Regions from separate parts of the Acidovorax sp. GW823-FHT05D11 genome, predicted to be linked through region 3. Evidence: predicted binding sites of a transcription regulator. Region 3 holds the regulator's gene; each other region holds the start of a gene.
What was found. Region 3 encodes HrcA, which represses chaperone genes, less so after heat shock. Its sites were predicted from a motif close to TTAGCACTCNNNNNNNNNGAGTGCTAA; they were not measured.

Region 1 (4,140 bases), 220 kb from region 3:
ACGCCACCACCGGCCACAACGCCTTCTTCCACAGCTGCGCGCGTTGCGTGCAGCGCGTCTTCCACGCGGGCCTTCTTTTCCTTCATTTCGACTTCGGTGGCAGCGCCGACCTTGATCACGGCCACGCCGCCAGCCAGCTTGGCCACGCGTTCTTGCAGCTTTTCGCGGTCGTAGTCGGACGTGGCTTCCTCGATCTGCACGCGCACTTGCTTGACGCGGGCTTCGATGTCAGCAGCGGCGCCGGCGCCGTCGATGATGATGGTGTTTTCCTTGCCCACTTCGATGCGCTTGGCCTGGCCCAGGTCGGCCAGGGTCACCTTCTCGAGGGTCAGGCCCACTTCTTCAGCGATGACCTTGCCGCCCGTCAGGATGGCGATGTCTTCCAGCATGGCCTTGCGGCGGTCGCCAAAGCCTGGAGCCTTGACGGCCACGACCTTCAGGATGCCGCGGATGGTGTTGACCACCAGCGTCGCCAGGGCTTCGCCTTCGACTTCTTCGGCAATGATCAGCAGCGGACGGCCGGCCTTGGCGACTTGCTCCAGCGTGGGCAGCAGGTCGCGGATGTTGCTGATCTTCTTGTCGAACAGCAGCACGAAGGGGTTGTCCAGAATCGCGGATTGCTTTTCTGGGTTGTTGATGAAGTAGGGCGACAGGTAGCCGCGGTCGAACTGCATGCCTTCCACGACGTCCAGTTCGGAGTCGAGGGACTTGCCGTCTTCCACGGTGATCACGCCTTCCTTGCCGACCTTGTCCATGGCGTCAGCGATCAGCTTGCCAATGGTTTCGTCGGAGTTGGCGGAGATCGAGCCCACCTGGGCGATTTCCTTGGAGGTGGTCGTGGGCTTTGAAGCCTTCTTCAGCTCGGCGACCAGGGCCGTCACGGCCTTGTCGATACCGCGCTTGAGGTCCATCGGGTTGATGCCGGCGGCCACGTACTTGAAGCCTTCGCGCACGATGGCCTGGGCCAGCACGGTGGCGGTGGTGGTGCCGTCACCAGCGTTGTCGCTGGTCTTGGAGGCCACTTCCTTCACGAGCTGGGCGCCCATGTTCTGCAGCTTGTCCTTGAGTTCGATTTCCTTGGCCACGGACACACCGTCTTTGGTCACGGTAGGGGCGCCGAACGAGCGCTCCAGCACCACATTGCGGCCCTTGGGGCCCAGGGTCACCTTGACCGCATTGGCCAGGATGTTCACGCCTTCAACCATGCGTGCGCGGGCTTCGCCGCCGAAAACTACGTCTTTTGCTGCCATGTTTGGCTCCTACAAGATTTGAATCAAAAATGCTTCTAGCGCTTATTGGTAAAGCGCTAGCAGCTATGAAAAAGTGAGTAAACCGAAGGAGAAAGGATTACTTCTCGACGACTGCGAACAGGTCGTCTTCCTTCATGACCAGCAGTTCGTCGCCCTTGACCTTGACGGTCTGGCCCGAGTACTTGCCGAACAGAACGCGGTCGCCGACCTTCACGTTCAGGGCGATCAGTTCGCCCTTGTCGTTCTTCTTGCCGGGGCCAACGGCCAGCACTTCACCTTGATCGGGCTTTTCAGCGGCGTTGTCAGGGATCACGATGCCGGAGGCGGTCGTGGTTTCGCTTTCGATACGCTTGACGATCACGCGATCGTGCAGAGGGCGAAGGTTCATTGCATTGCTCCTGTTTTCAGTGAAAAAAAGCTGACTTACCAGCACCCGGGGGACCAGGCGCTGCGAAATTTCCGGCAGGCGGTGCGGTGTTAGCACTCGTCTGTGGTGAGTGCTAATGATACGGGCATTTGTGGCGGTTTCAAGACGCCGCGCACATTTCGGCTGTCTGTTACTGCGGATGTTGCGGAACGTGCGGAACGCCACTCTACTTTCGTTGTTCCGCCATTCAACTTTAGATTTCGGCACCCGCGACCGTGAACCTGAGGAGCACCTCGCATGAACGCCATTTAGCTGAGCACCAGCCACAGAGGTTTGAACTGGAAGTGAGCAATAACGCACTTTGCCATTGACCACTGCGGTCGTACTTCAAGGTCAGCTACAGGCTGTACCAAGTCATTCGCGTCGACAACCTGAGCGACGGCTTCGTATTGAGCGGTCAATCGACGGGCAGCCGCACCGACGGCCACTGCTCCGCCGAGACCGGGCGTTCGATCGTTGCCGACGGGGATACCGGTGCGAGTGACCGGTTTGGTGTGTGACCGGCGCGTGTCGACCCAGAGGAACCATGCGCCGTCGTGAACCGAAGGTTGTCCTCTGTCTTTTCCTTGGTTGCCTTCCCGTGGCTTCCACCTCGTTGACTGCCCCCCCGGGTTCGTGACGACTGCGATCGTGCACATGACGGGGCGCCGCGCCCATATTATGGTGAGCTGTGTGATGTCATCAGTTCTGAGGACAGACAACGGCCCGGCGCGATGGCAGCATCGCGCGCACCACTCGCCTGTGCGCAGGCGCATGGCTGAAGAACTATCAAAACAATAGCTGCTTGCGCTGAATGGATAAGCGCCGGAGGTCAAAACATGCCAAGAAACCTGCTGTCCGCGCGCCACCGTGCCGCCTTGTGTCTGGCCTGGCTGCTGGGGGGCTGGCTGCTGCTCCAGGCGGGCGCTGCGCAGGCGCAGGCTGTGGGCTGGGCCAGCGGTGCCAGCCTGGCTGCCGCGCGCAGCGACCACAGCACCACCGTACTGCCCAATGGCAAGGTGCTGGTGGCCGGTGGGCAAGTGGCAGGCAACGCGCGCACCGCCAGCGCCGAACTGTACGACCCTGCCACCGGCGCCTGGGCGGCCACGGGCGCCATGGCTGCGGCGCGCCAAGGCCACACCGCCACGTTGCTGCCCAGCGGCAAGGTGCTGGTGGCGGGGGGCATGGATGGCGCTGTCCTGGCCAGTGCCGAGCTGTATGACCCCGCCACTGGCACCTGGGCCGCCGCTGGCGCCCTGGGCCATGCCCGCCGCGAAGCCACCGCCACGCTGTTGGCCAATGGCAAGGTACTCGTGGCGGGGGGATGGCCCCCCGGCCCAGCCACCAGCCCGGCGGAGCTCTTCGACCCCGCCGCGAACGGCGGCTTGGGCGCCTGGTCCGACACCGGCGCCCTGGCCCAGCCGCGTTTTGAACATACGGCCACCTTGCTGCCCGATGGCAAGGTGCTCGTCGCAGGGGGCACGGTCAATGGCAGCGCCGCTTTGAATAGCGCCGAACTCTACGACCCCGCCCTGGGCACCTGGACCACCGTCGGCAATACGCTGGCCACCGCGCGCTATGACCACACGGCCACCCTGCTGCCCAGCGGCCAGGTCCTTGTGGTGGGCGGAGCCGACAGCCTGGCCCTGGCCCTGGCCCAGGCCGAGCTGTACGACCCCGGTGCCGGCACCTGGACCGCCGTCAGCCCGCTGACCACGGGGCGCTTCAGCCACACGGCCAGCCTGCTGCCCGACGGCACGGTGCTGGTCGCGGCAGGCTCCAACTTGATCCATGGGCTGCTCGGCAGCGCCGAGTTGTTCAACCCCGGCACCAACAGCTGGACTGCGGCCCCCGCGCTGGCCAGCCCGCGCCTCTACCACACGGCCACGGTGCTGCCCGATGGCACGGTGCTCGCCGTGGCTGGCGCCGGCGCCGGCCCGCTTCTGGCCAGCACGGAGGTCTACACCCCCGCCAGCGGCGCGTGGAGCGCGGCGGGCAGCATGGGCATGGGGGGCAGCGTCACGCGGGCCTCGCTGCTGCCGTCAGGCAAGGTGTTGGCGATTACCAGTTTGTCGACCTCCGCACGGCTGTATGACCCCGTGGGCAACAGCTGGAGCCCTGCCGCCAACCACCTCACCAGCCGCGAAATGCCCACCCTGACCTTGCTGGCGTCCGGCCAGTTGCTGGTGGCCAGCGGCACAGGTGCCAGCGCCGAGCGCTACGACGAGAACACCAACACCTGGACGGCCACCGGCCCCATGAACGCCGCACACAGAGGCGGGGGCGCCGCGCTGCTGGCGTCGGGCAAGGTACTGGTGGTCGGCGGGGCCAACGGGACAGGCCCGTCCAGCAACACCGTGGAGCTCTACGACCCCGCGACCGACACCTGGGCATTGCGCGCGCCGATGCTCTCGGTCCGGCACTACTTTGGCAGCAGCGTGATGCTGCCCGATGGGCGCGTGCTGGTGGCGGGCGGGTTCACCA
Region 2 (4,140 bases), 2.5 Mb from region 3:
CTGCAACAAAATGTATGCCGCCCGCCGATGGCCTGTGGGACTCTACTCCGCCTTGATCCCGCGCATCGCAATCACGCCGCCCAGCAGGCTGGTGTCGGCCTTGATGCGGTTGGCCAGCCCCTCGGGCGAGGTGCCTGCCACCTGCCATCCCTGCTGAAAGAGCTTGTTGCGCATGTCTTCGCTGCGGGCGATCTCGCTGATCACGGCGGCCAGCTTGGCCTGCAGTGGCTTGGGCATCGTGGCCGGCGCGGCAAACGCATTCCAGATTTCCAGGTTGAAGCCCCGGATACCGGCTTCCGACAGGCTCGGGATATCGGGTGCCAGCGGGCTGCGGCCCGCCGAGGTGACGCCGATGGCGCGCAGCTTGCCGGCGCGCACCTGGGCCTGGGCGAGCGCCGGGGGCAGCAGCGCCATCTGCAGCTGGCCGCCCAGCATGGCATTGGCGACTTGCGGGTAGCCCGGATACGGGACGTGCACGGGGTTGATGTTGCTGCGCGACTTCAGCAGCTCGGTGCCGATGTGGCCCACGGTGCCCACGCCCGGCGTGCCATAGCTCCATTTGTCGCCGCCGTTGCGCGCCGCCACGAAGAAGTCGCGCGCGTCGCTGTTGGCGGGTACGCCCGGCTGCGTGACGGGCGCGGTCAGCACCAGGGGCGACGTGCCGATGAGGCTGAGCGGCGCCAGGTCCTTGAGCGGATCGTAGGGCACGGCAGGGTTGATCATCTTGGCGATGGTCATGTTGCCGTTGATCATCAGGCCGATGGTGTGGTCATCACGCGCCTTGGCCACCGCGTCGGCGCCGATGTTGCCGCCTGCCCCCACCTTGTTTTCCACGATCACCGGCTGGCCCAGGGCCTTGGACAGGGGTTCCGAGAAAGCGCGCGCGGTGAGGTCGGGCGAGGTGCCGGCCGGAAAGCCCACGATGATCTTCAGCGGCTTGTTCGGCCAGACCTGCGCGGCCGCGGCGGGGGCCGAAGGCCTGGCGGTGTTCTGGGCGAGTGCCCAGGGGGATGCGGCGGCCAGGGCGATCAGCAGCGATGCGCGGCGGGAAACGGGGCGTGACATGGGGTGGGTCTCCTCCAAAAAAAGTTCGGGGCCATAACGACAAGGGGCCCCAGAACTGGGGCCCCTCGAGGCAACTTCTGCACAAGCGGGATATTAACGCGCCCCCGCGGGCATTCAGGCGTACTCGGCCAGCGCCTTCTTCATCTTCTTCATGGCGGCCACCTCGATCTGGCGGATGCGCTCGGCGCTCACGCCATAGACCGCGGCCAGTTCATGCAGCGTCATGCCGCCCGTGCCGTCGTCGTTGACCTTGAGCCAGCGCTCTTCCACGATGCGGCGGCTGCGCGCGTCCAGGCTGTCCAGCGCCGTGGCGATGCCGTCGGTGGCGAGCGCATCGCGCTGGCGCGACTCGATCATGGCGGTGGGCTCATGCGAGGCATCGGCCAGGAAGGCAATGGGGCCAAACGCCTGTTCGCCATCGTCCGAAGGTGCAGGGTCGAGCAGCACGTCGCCACCGGACATGCGGGTTTCCATCTCGATGACTTCTTCACGCTTCACGTTGAGCTGCGCGGCCACGGTGTCGATTTCCTGCTCGGACAGCGTGTCCCGGTGCGTCGCGGCATCCGCGGCGGAAGCATCGGCCTTGAAGCCCTGCTTCATCGAGCGCAGGTTGAAGAACAGCTTGCGCTGTGCCTTGGTCGTCGCGACCTTGACCATGCGCCAGTTCTTCAGGATGTATTCGTGGATCTCGGCCTTGATCCAGTGCATGGCATAGCTCACGAGGCGCACGCCCTGGTCGGGGTCGAAACGCTTCACGGCCTTCATCAGGCCGACGTTGCCTTCCTGGATCAGGTCGCCATGCGGCAGGCCGTAGCCCAGGTACTGGCGCGCAATCGACACCACGAGGCGCAGGTGCGACATCACCAGCCGTCCGGCGGCGTCCAGGTCGTTGTGGTCCTTGAGCTGGCGTGCGTACGTCTGCTCTTCTTCGTGGGTGAGCAGCGGCAGGCGGTTGACAGCGGAAATGTAGGCATCCAGATTGCCCAGCGGGGGCACCAGCGCCCAGGGGTTGGCGGGCGCCAAAGTCGTCGTCGCGGTTCCAGATTGAATGTTCATTCCGGGAATCCTTTCCTCTAAGCCATGATGTTAGCACTCTCTATGAGTGAGTGCTAAACCCGGAGTTCCCCTCCGGTTGTTCGGGGTGGGAGGCACCTTTCTCGACGGTCGTGGTTGCCGATTTCTGTCGATTCCACTCGAGTTTTGTATTTTTCTCATTGAGTTTTGTACTTTTAGGGTGCGAGGAAATCGCGTAACTATTTGATTTTCAATGGGAAATTTCTTCCTGGTGACGTTTTGCCTATCTTCTTTGCCTTCTTTTTAAGCAAATTTCAGGAATTTTGCCCCACTCCTTAGAGCCGCGAATCGTGTTGATTGCTCCGCAATGCGACCTAGCCACCAGGTGAATGCATATTGTTTGTGAGTGCTTGCTTTCTCAGGTCAATCATTGGGAGGAAATTGGTGAGAAATTTCCCCTATCGTTGCCGGCCCAAGAACTGGGAGCAACGGCACCCCTACCCGTTTCCTACGGGTTGCTTGTTCGTGTGGCAAAGGAGTGACAGTGCGTGCAAGTGGACGAGTCGCGATCGGACAGCTTTAGGCTGATCTGAGTCATTGAGGGTCTAGTACCTGAACGGCGGCATCCGCCAACACCGGTCGTTGTATGCGCCCGTCCTGAATGGCCACCGCGCGCATGTACCAGAGCATGGCGCCGTCGGCCGACTTGGTGTTCAACGTGGTCTTAATTGGATGCACCGCGCGCTAGTCGCTGATCGTTCGCGGGTTGCTTGGGTGATCTCAAAGTGGGTCGCACTCCCAATCTTCTGAGGGCAACTCAAATCCAGAGTGATTCGAAAGGGCTGCCAGTCTCGTTAGACCTCATATCCATCTGCGTACCCTTGCTTTGTACGCCTCGTACTCTGCCCCAAACAGAGATGTCAAAACGCGTTCTTCCGGAATGATCTGGAACCGAGTGATGTAAGACACGAAAACGACAACCCATAGGACTGCGAGCGGATTCGCCAGAAAAACTGCCCACGCAAAAAGGGCAAGCAAGAGCCCGACATACATGGGGTTGCGTGTATAGCGGTACACGCCCCGGATGACCAAGGAGGATGCCAAGCTTGCCTTAACCGGGTTCACAGTGGTCTTGGCGCGCCGAAACGCAATGATTCCGGCGATGCTGATGCCTTGGCCAACACACACCAAAACGACGGCGCAGACCAAGCGGGTAGCATAGGACAACTGCACAAGGCCCGCGATGGCAGGTGTCAGCCACATAAGGAGCGCCAGGGCAAGCGCCACGATGGGGGGAGGAACCTTCAGTTCAAGCACGCTCATCACACTCCATGTTGAGGCCGAGGAGCCTTTTGCACGAATCATTGCAGCGTTGCATCAGCGGTCCCGAACAGTCCGCTCGTTGCAGATACTCGCAATAGCTGCGGCTATTGCTGCATTTTGCTCCTTGCAGCCCGTCCCCATCCGCAGCCCCCACTTGCCGCGCGATTTGTGCACAGAATCCATAGCGCGACATTTTCCACTGTCCGGACTTCGCCCGGCACCGGTGATCCTCTATTCGGCCCATGCGGCAATTAGTTCGGCGATCACCTCGGAGGCCTCGATGAGCGGGATGTTCATCGTTGTCAGACCGGCAATCCGTACTGCTTTCGAAGACTCTTGTCGAACGCGGATTCAGGGACGAAACGGCGCAGGAGACTGACCCGTCGCGCCATTTTTCCCGCCGCGTAGCGTGTCTTTGGAACGATCGTGGTCGCCGCTTCGACAATCGTCCCGGCGACGACTTCCGGGGCGTCGCCGGCTTCTATCGCTTTCTTATTGATCGCATCCATGCTGGCGCGCGTGGCGTCATAGATGTCAAGCAATAGGTCTGGCTTGGCGAGGTTGTCTTCAAATGCCGTCCTTGTATAGGCGGGTTCGACCAACACGACACGAATGCCAAAGGTGCGAAGCTCGTGGTCAAGCGATTCAGAATAGCCTTCAATGGCATGCTTGGTCGACGCATACACGGCGGAATAGGGAGCCGGGATCAAGCCCAGCACCGAACTCACATTGATGATT
Region 3 (4,140 bases):
CGTCGATGCCATGGGCTGAAGGCTCCTGCGCTTTGGTGACGGACACCTCGAATTTCCCTCCTTCCATGCCAAGGCCCTGCATGGCCAGCGTGATGGCCTGGGACAGCCGGGGAGCTGCCTTTGCGCGGCCCAGTGACAGAGACCGCGCCGATGCCTGGTAGGCCTTGGCGCTGGAGGCTTCCGCGGCCTGCAGCTGCTCCAGATCGGTGGCCGCATCCAGGCGGCGCATGTCTTCCTTCCAGCCTCCGAGCAGGGCAGGCAGCTCTGCGGGAGTGCGCTTGTACCTGCGCGCCAGAGTCATCCAGAGCGATATGCGCGCGTCGAGTTCTGCCAGGCGCTGTGGGTCGATCTCCGCATGCCTCAGGTACAGCTGCAGCGAGTGCACGACATCGCTCGCCTGCGCGAGGCTGGAGGAGAGGATGTCCGCAAGATTGGCGAACTCGGGCTCAATATGTTCCTGGCTTTGCAGGAGGGCGTGCGCGCGCGCGAGCCCGGCGAGCGCCCCGGCCTCGTCGTCCTGCAGGGTCTGGATCGCGCCCTCCGCGCCTTCCAGCAGGGCCTGCGCGTGCGAGAGGCGCTTGTGCTGGGCGTCGAGCTCTTCCCATTCGCCATTGGCGGGGGCCAGCTTGTCCACCTCGCTGATCTGCCACTGCAGGCGCTCACGTTCCTGCTGCAGCGTGGCCTGCGCCTGGCGCGCCTGTTGCAGGGCCTTCTGGTCCGCACGCCATTGGGCCCAGCGTGCAGTGGTCTCTGCGGTGCGCACTCCTGCAAATGCGTCGAGCAGCCCGCGCACGGAGTCGGGCCGCGTAAGGCTCTGCCACGCATGCTGGCCATGAATGTCCAGGAGGCTGTCGCCCAGCGTCCGCAGTTGCGCCGCAGTGGCGGGCGTTCCATTGATCCATGCCCGGCTTTTACCCTGCGCGTCCACGGTGCGGCGCAAGAGCAGCAGGTCATCGATGTCGAAGCCCGCTTCCTCCAGCCAGGGGTGAACATGGGCCGGGCAGTCGAATTCCGCACACAGGTCGGCCTTGCTTGCGCCCTCGCGAACCACGCCCGCATCCGAACGGGAGCCCAGCACCAATTGCAGGGCATCAATCAGGATCGACTTGCCGGCGCCGGTTTCTCCGGTCAGCACGGTGAAGCCGGAGCCCAGTTCAAGCTCCAGCGCCTGAACGATCACAAAATCACGCAGGGTGATCCGCCTGAGCGCCATGGTCAGGAACCTCCTTCGTTCCAACGTAGTTTCTTGCGCAGCGTGGCAAAGTAGTTCCAGCCCAGGGGGTGAAGGAACCGCACGCAGTGCTCCGACCGTTTGACCAGGATGCGGTCCCCGTGCAGCAGAGAGGCCAGGGACTGCATGTCGAAATTGGCGCTGACATCCCTTCCGCTGACCACCTCGACCGCCACTTCGGTGGCATCCGACAGGACGATGGGGCGGTTGGACAGCGTGTGGGGGGCAATGGGCACGAGCACCCATCCTGGAATGGAGGGGTGCAGCATCGGCCCGCCGGCGGAAAGCGAGTAGGCCGTGGACCCCGTCGGCGAAGCAATGATGAGGCCGTCTGCGCGCTGGTTCGCCACCAGGCGGCCGCCCACCTCGACACGCAGCTCCACCATGCCCGACGTAGCGCCCCGGTTCACCACCACATCGTTCATCGCGAGGGCCTCAAAGACAATCCGCTCATCCCGCACCACCGTGGCGTGCATGAGCGGCCGCAGGTCTTCCTCGTACTCGCCCTGCAGCATGGGCAGCAGGGTGGCTTGGTACGTGTCAAACGGAATGTCCGTGATGAAGCCCAGGCGTCCCTGGTTGATGCCGATCAGGGGGGTGCCAAACCGGGCGAGCCTGCGACCTATGCCGAGCATGGTGCCATCGCCTCCGACCACGAGGCCCAGGTCGCACTGGCTGCCTATCTGGTCTACATTCAAGGCTGGGTAGTGTGTCAGCCCGGTGTTGCTGGCGGTTTCAGCCTCCAGCATCACTTCACAGCCTTGGCGCTCCAGAAAATGGGCGATGTCTTCCAAGGCTTGGCGAGAGCTGTCGCCCATGGAGCCTGCCGATGAAGCCTGGTACTTGCCGATGAGCGCAACATGGCGGAAATTGGACGTCATCGCGAAATTACATCATTAAAATCATTCCATGCTCGATGACCGTGCCAAGTTGTTGCTCAAAGCGCTGGTCGAGCGCTATATCGCCGATGGCCAGCCCGTTGGATCGAGGACCTTGTCGCGCGCGTCCGGGCTCGATCTCTCGCCAGCCACCATCCGCAATGTCATGGCGGATCTGGAGGAACTGGGACTGATTGCAAGCCCCCACACTTCGGCAGGGCGCATTCCCACGGCACGTGGCTACCGGCTCTTTGTAGACACCATGCTGACGGTGCAAAGGGATCCGCTGACACCTCCACAGCTTGCGCCGGAGCAGCCCCAGAAGGTGATTGCGAACGCGGCGCAGTTGTTGTCAAACCTCTCGCAGTTCGTCGGGGTGGTCATGGCGCCACGGCGCACTTCGGTATTTCGCCACATCGAATTCCTGCGGCTTTCCGAGCGTCGGTTTCTGGTCATCATCGTTTCTCCCGAGGGGGACGTTCAGAACCGCGTCATCTTCACCGAGGCGGACTACTCGCAATCGCAGCTCATTGAAGCCTCCAACTTCCTCAACGCGCACTACGCGGGGCTCGCGATGGAGCAGGTGCGCGAGCGCCTGAAGTCCGAAGTGGATGTGCTGCGCGGCGAGATCGCCTCCCTCATGCAGGCGGCCGTCAACGTGGGTTCCGAGGCCCTGTCGGAGGCGCAGGACGAGGTTGTTATTTCGGGCGAGCGCAACCTGCTGGCTGTCAGCGATTTTTCCAGCGACATGGGAAACCTGCGGCGGGCCTTCGATCTGTTCGAGCAAAAGACCCAGATACTGCGGTTGCTGGATATCTCCAGCCAGGCGGAAGGTGTGCGCATCTACATCGGCGGCGAAAGCCATGTGGTGCCCTTTGAAGAGCTGTCCATTGTCAGTTCGCCGTACGAAGTGGACGGCAAGGTCGTGGGCACGCTGGGTGTGATCGGCCCTACGCGCATGCCCTATGACCGGATGATCCAGATCGTGGACATCACGTCCAAGCTCGTGTCCAACGCACTCAGCCATCGCAAGTAAAGCCCCTACAATACGGCGCTTGCCCCGTTGTATGGCGCTGGAGCATGGCTTGGGGCGTTAGCTCAGTTGGTTAGAGCAGAGGACTCATAATCCTTTGGTCGTTGGTTCAAGTCCAACACGCCCTACCACCCGTCGTTCGCACGGGCGATCATCGCGATTGCAGCCATTTTTCTTGTCGCAGTGCAGTCCTTTTCTCTTTGGAGTCTCTGGAGTGCATTACAATCCTGGCTTGCGTTGAGTTGAGTGTCTGATTGAGCTTGCCTTCAAGGCAGGAACAAGCAGAAAAATCTGATTTCAAGGGTCGCCAAGAAATCATGCTATAATTCAAAGCTTAGCGGCTGTAGCTCAGCTGGATAGAGTACTTGGCTACGAACCAAGGGGTCGTGGGTTCGATTCCTGCCAGCCGCACCAATGTTTAAAGCCTGCAATCGAAAGATTGCAGGCTTTTTCATTTGTCCAGAGCGCTTTGCGCTGATCGGGAGATGTGGCTATGAGCAAGGCTTTTACCAAAGAAACCGACGGTGGCGACGAAGATGAATTGGCGCTGCCTCCGCTGCCTGCGGGTGGCAAGAACTACATCACTCCCGCTGGCTATGCCCGCCTGCGGGATGAGCTGCTTGACCTGATCGACAACGAGCGTCCCAAGATCGTGGACGTCGTGCATTGGGCCGCCAGCAACGGCGATCGCTCCGAAAACGGCGACTACCTGTATGGCAAGAAGCGTCTGCGCGAAATCGACCGGCGCATCCGGTTCCTGACCCAGCGGCTGGAAATTGCTGAAGTGGTGGACCCCAGCCTTCACGCTGGAAGTGACCAGGTGTTTTTCGGGGCCACGGTGACCTATGTGGATGATGAGGCCGTGGAGCGCACCATCACCATCATGGGCATCGATGAGGCGGACAGCCACGAGTCGCAGGTGAGCTGGATTTCTCCGGTCGCCCGCGCATTGCTCAAGGCCCGTGTCGGTGACGAGGTGCAACTGCCCACGCCGGGCG

Region 1: AC3RCE_RS04935 (co-chaperone GroES) is a predicted target of HrcA. The motif match lies at 1,728-1,754, and genes of this name have one in related genera.
Region 2: rpoH (RNA polymerase sigma factor RpoH) is a predicted target of HrcA. The motif match lies at 2,152-2,178, and genes of this name have one in related genera.

What each region holds. Positions count from the first base shown of each region.
Region 1 covers NZ_CM179502.1:1,082,103-1,086,242, forward strand. Annotated here, with positions in the region: gene groL (chaperonin GroEL) at 1-1,250, opposite strand, end outside; gene AC3RCE_RS04935 (co-chaperone GroES) at 1,348-1,638, opposite strand; gene AC3RCE_RS04940 (IPTL-CTERM sorting domain-containing protein) at 2,496-4,140, shown strand, end outside.
Region 2 covers NZ_CM179502.1:4,384,033-4,388,172, reverse strand. Annotated here, with positions in the region: gene AC3RCE_RS20165 (Bug family tripartite tricarboxylate transporter substrate binding protein) at 43-1,065, opposite strand; gene rpoH (RNA polymerase sigma factor RpoH) at 1,180-2,121, opposite strand; gene AC3RCE_RS20155 (hypothetical protein) at 2,674-2,796, opposite strand; gene AC3RCE_RS20150 (methyltransferase family protein) at 2,941-3,402, opposite strand; gene AC3RCE_RS20145 (oxidoreductase) at 3,705-4,140, opposite strand, start outside.
Region 3 covers NZ_CM179502.1:1,306,370-1,310,509, forward strand. Annotated here, with positions in the region: gene recN (DNA repair protein RecN) at 1-1,213, opposite strand, end outside; gene AC3RCE_RS06005 (NAD kinase) at 1,216-2,112, opposite strand; gene hrcA (heat-inducible transcriptional repressor HrcA) at 2,141-3,145, shown strand; tRNA gene AC3RCE_RS06015 (tRNA-Ile) at 3,197-3,273, shown strand; tRNA gene AC3RCE_RS06020 (tRNA-Arg) at 3,480-3,556, shown strand; gene greB (transcription elongation factor GreB) at 3,636-4,140, shown strand, end outside.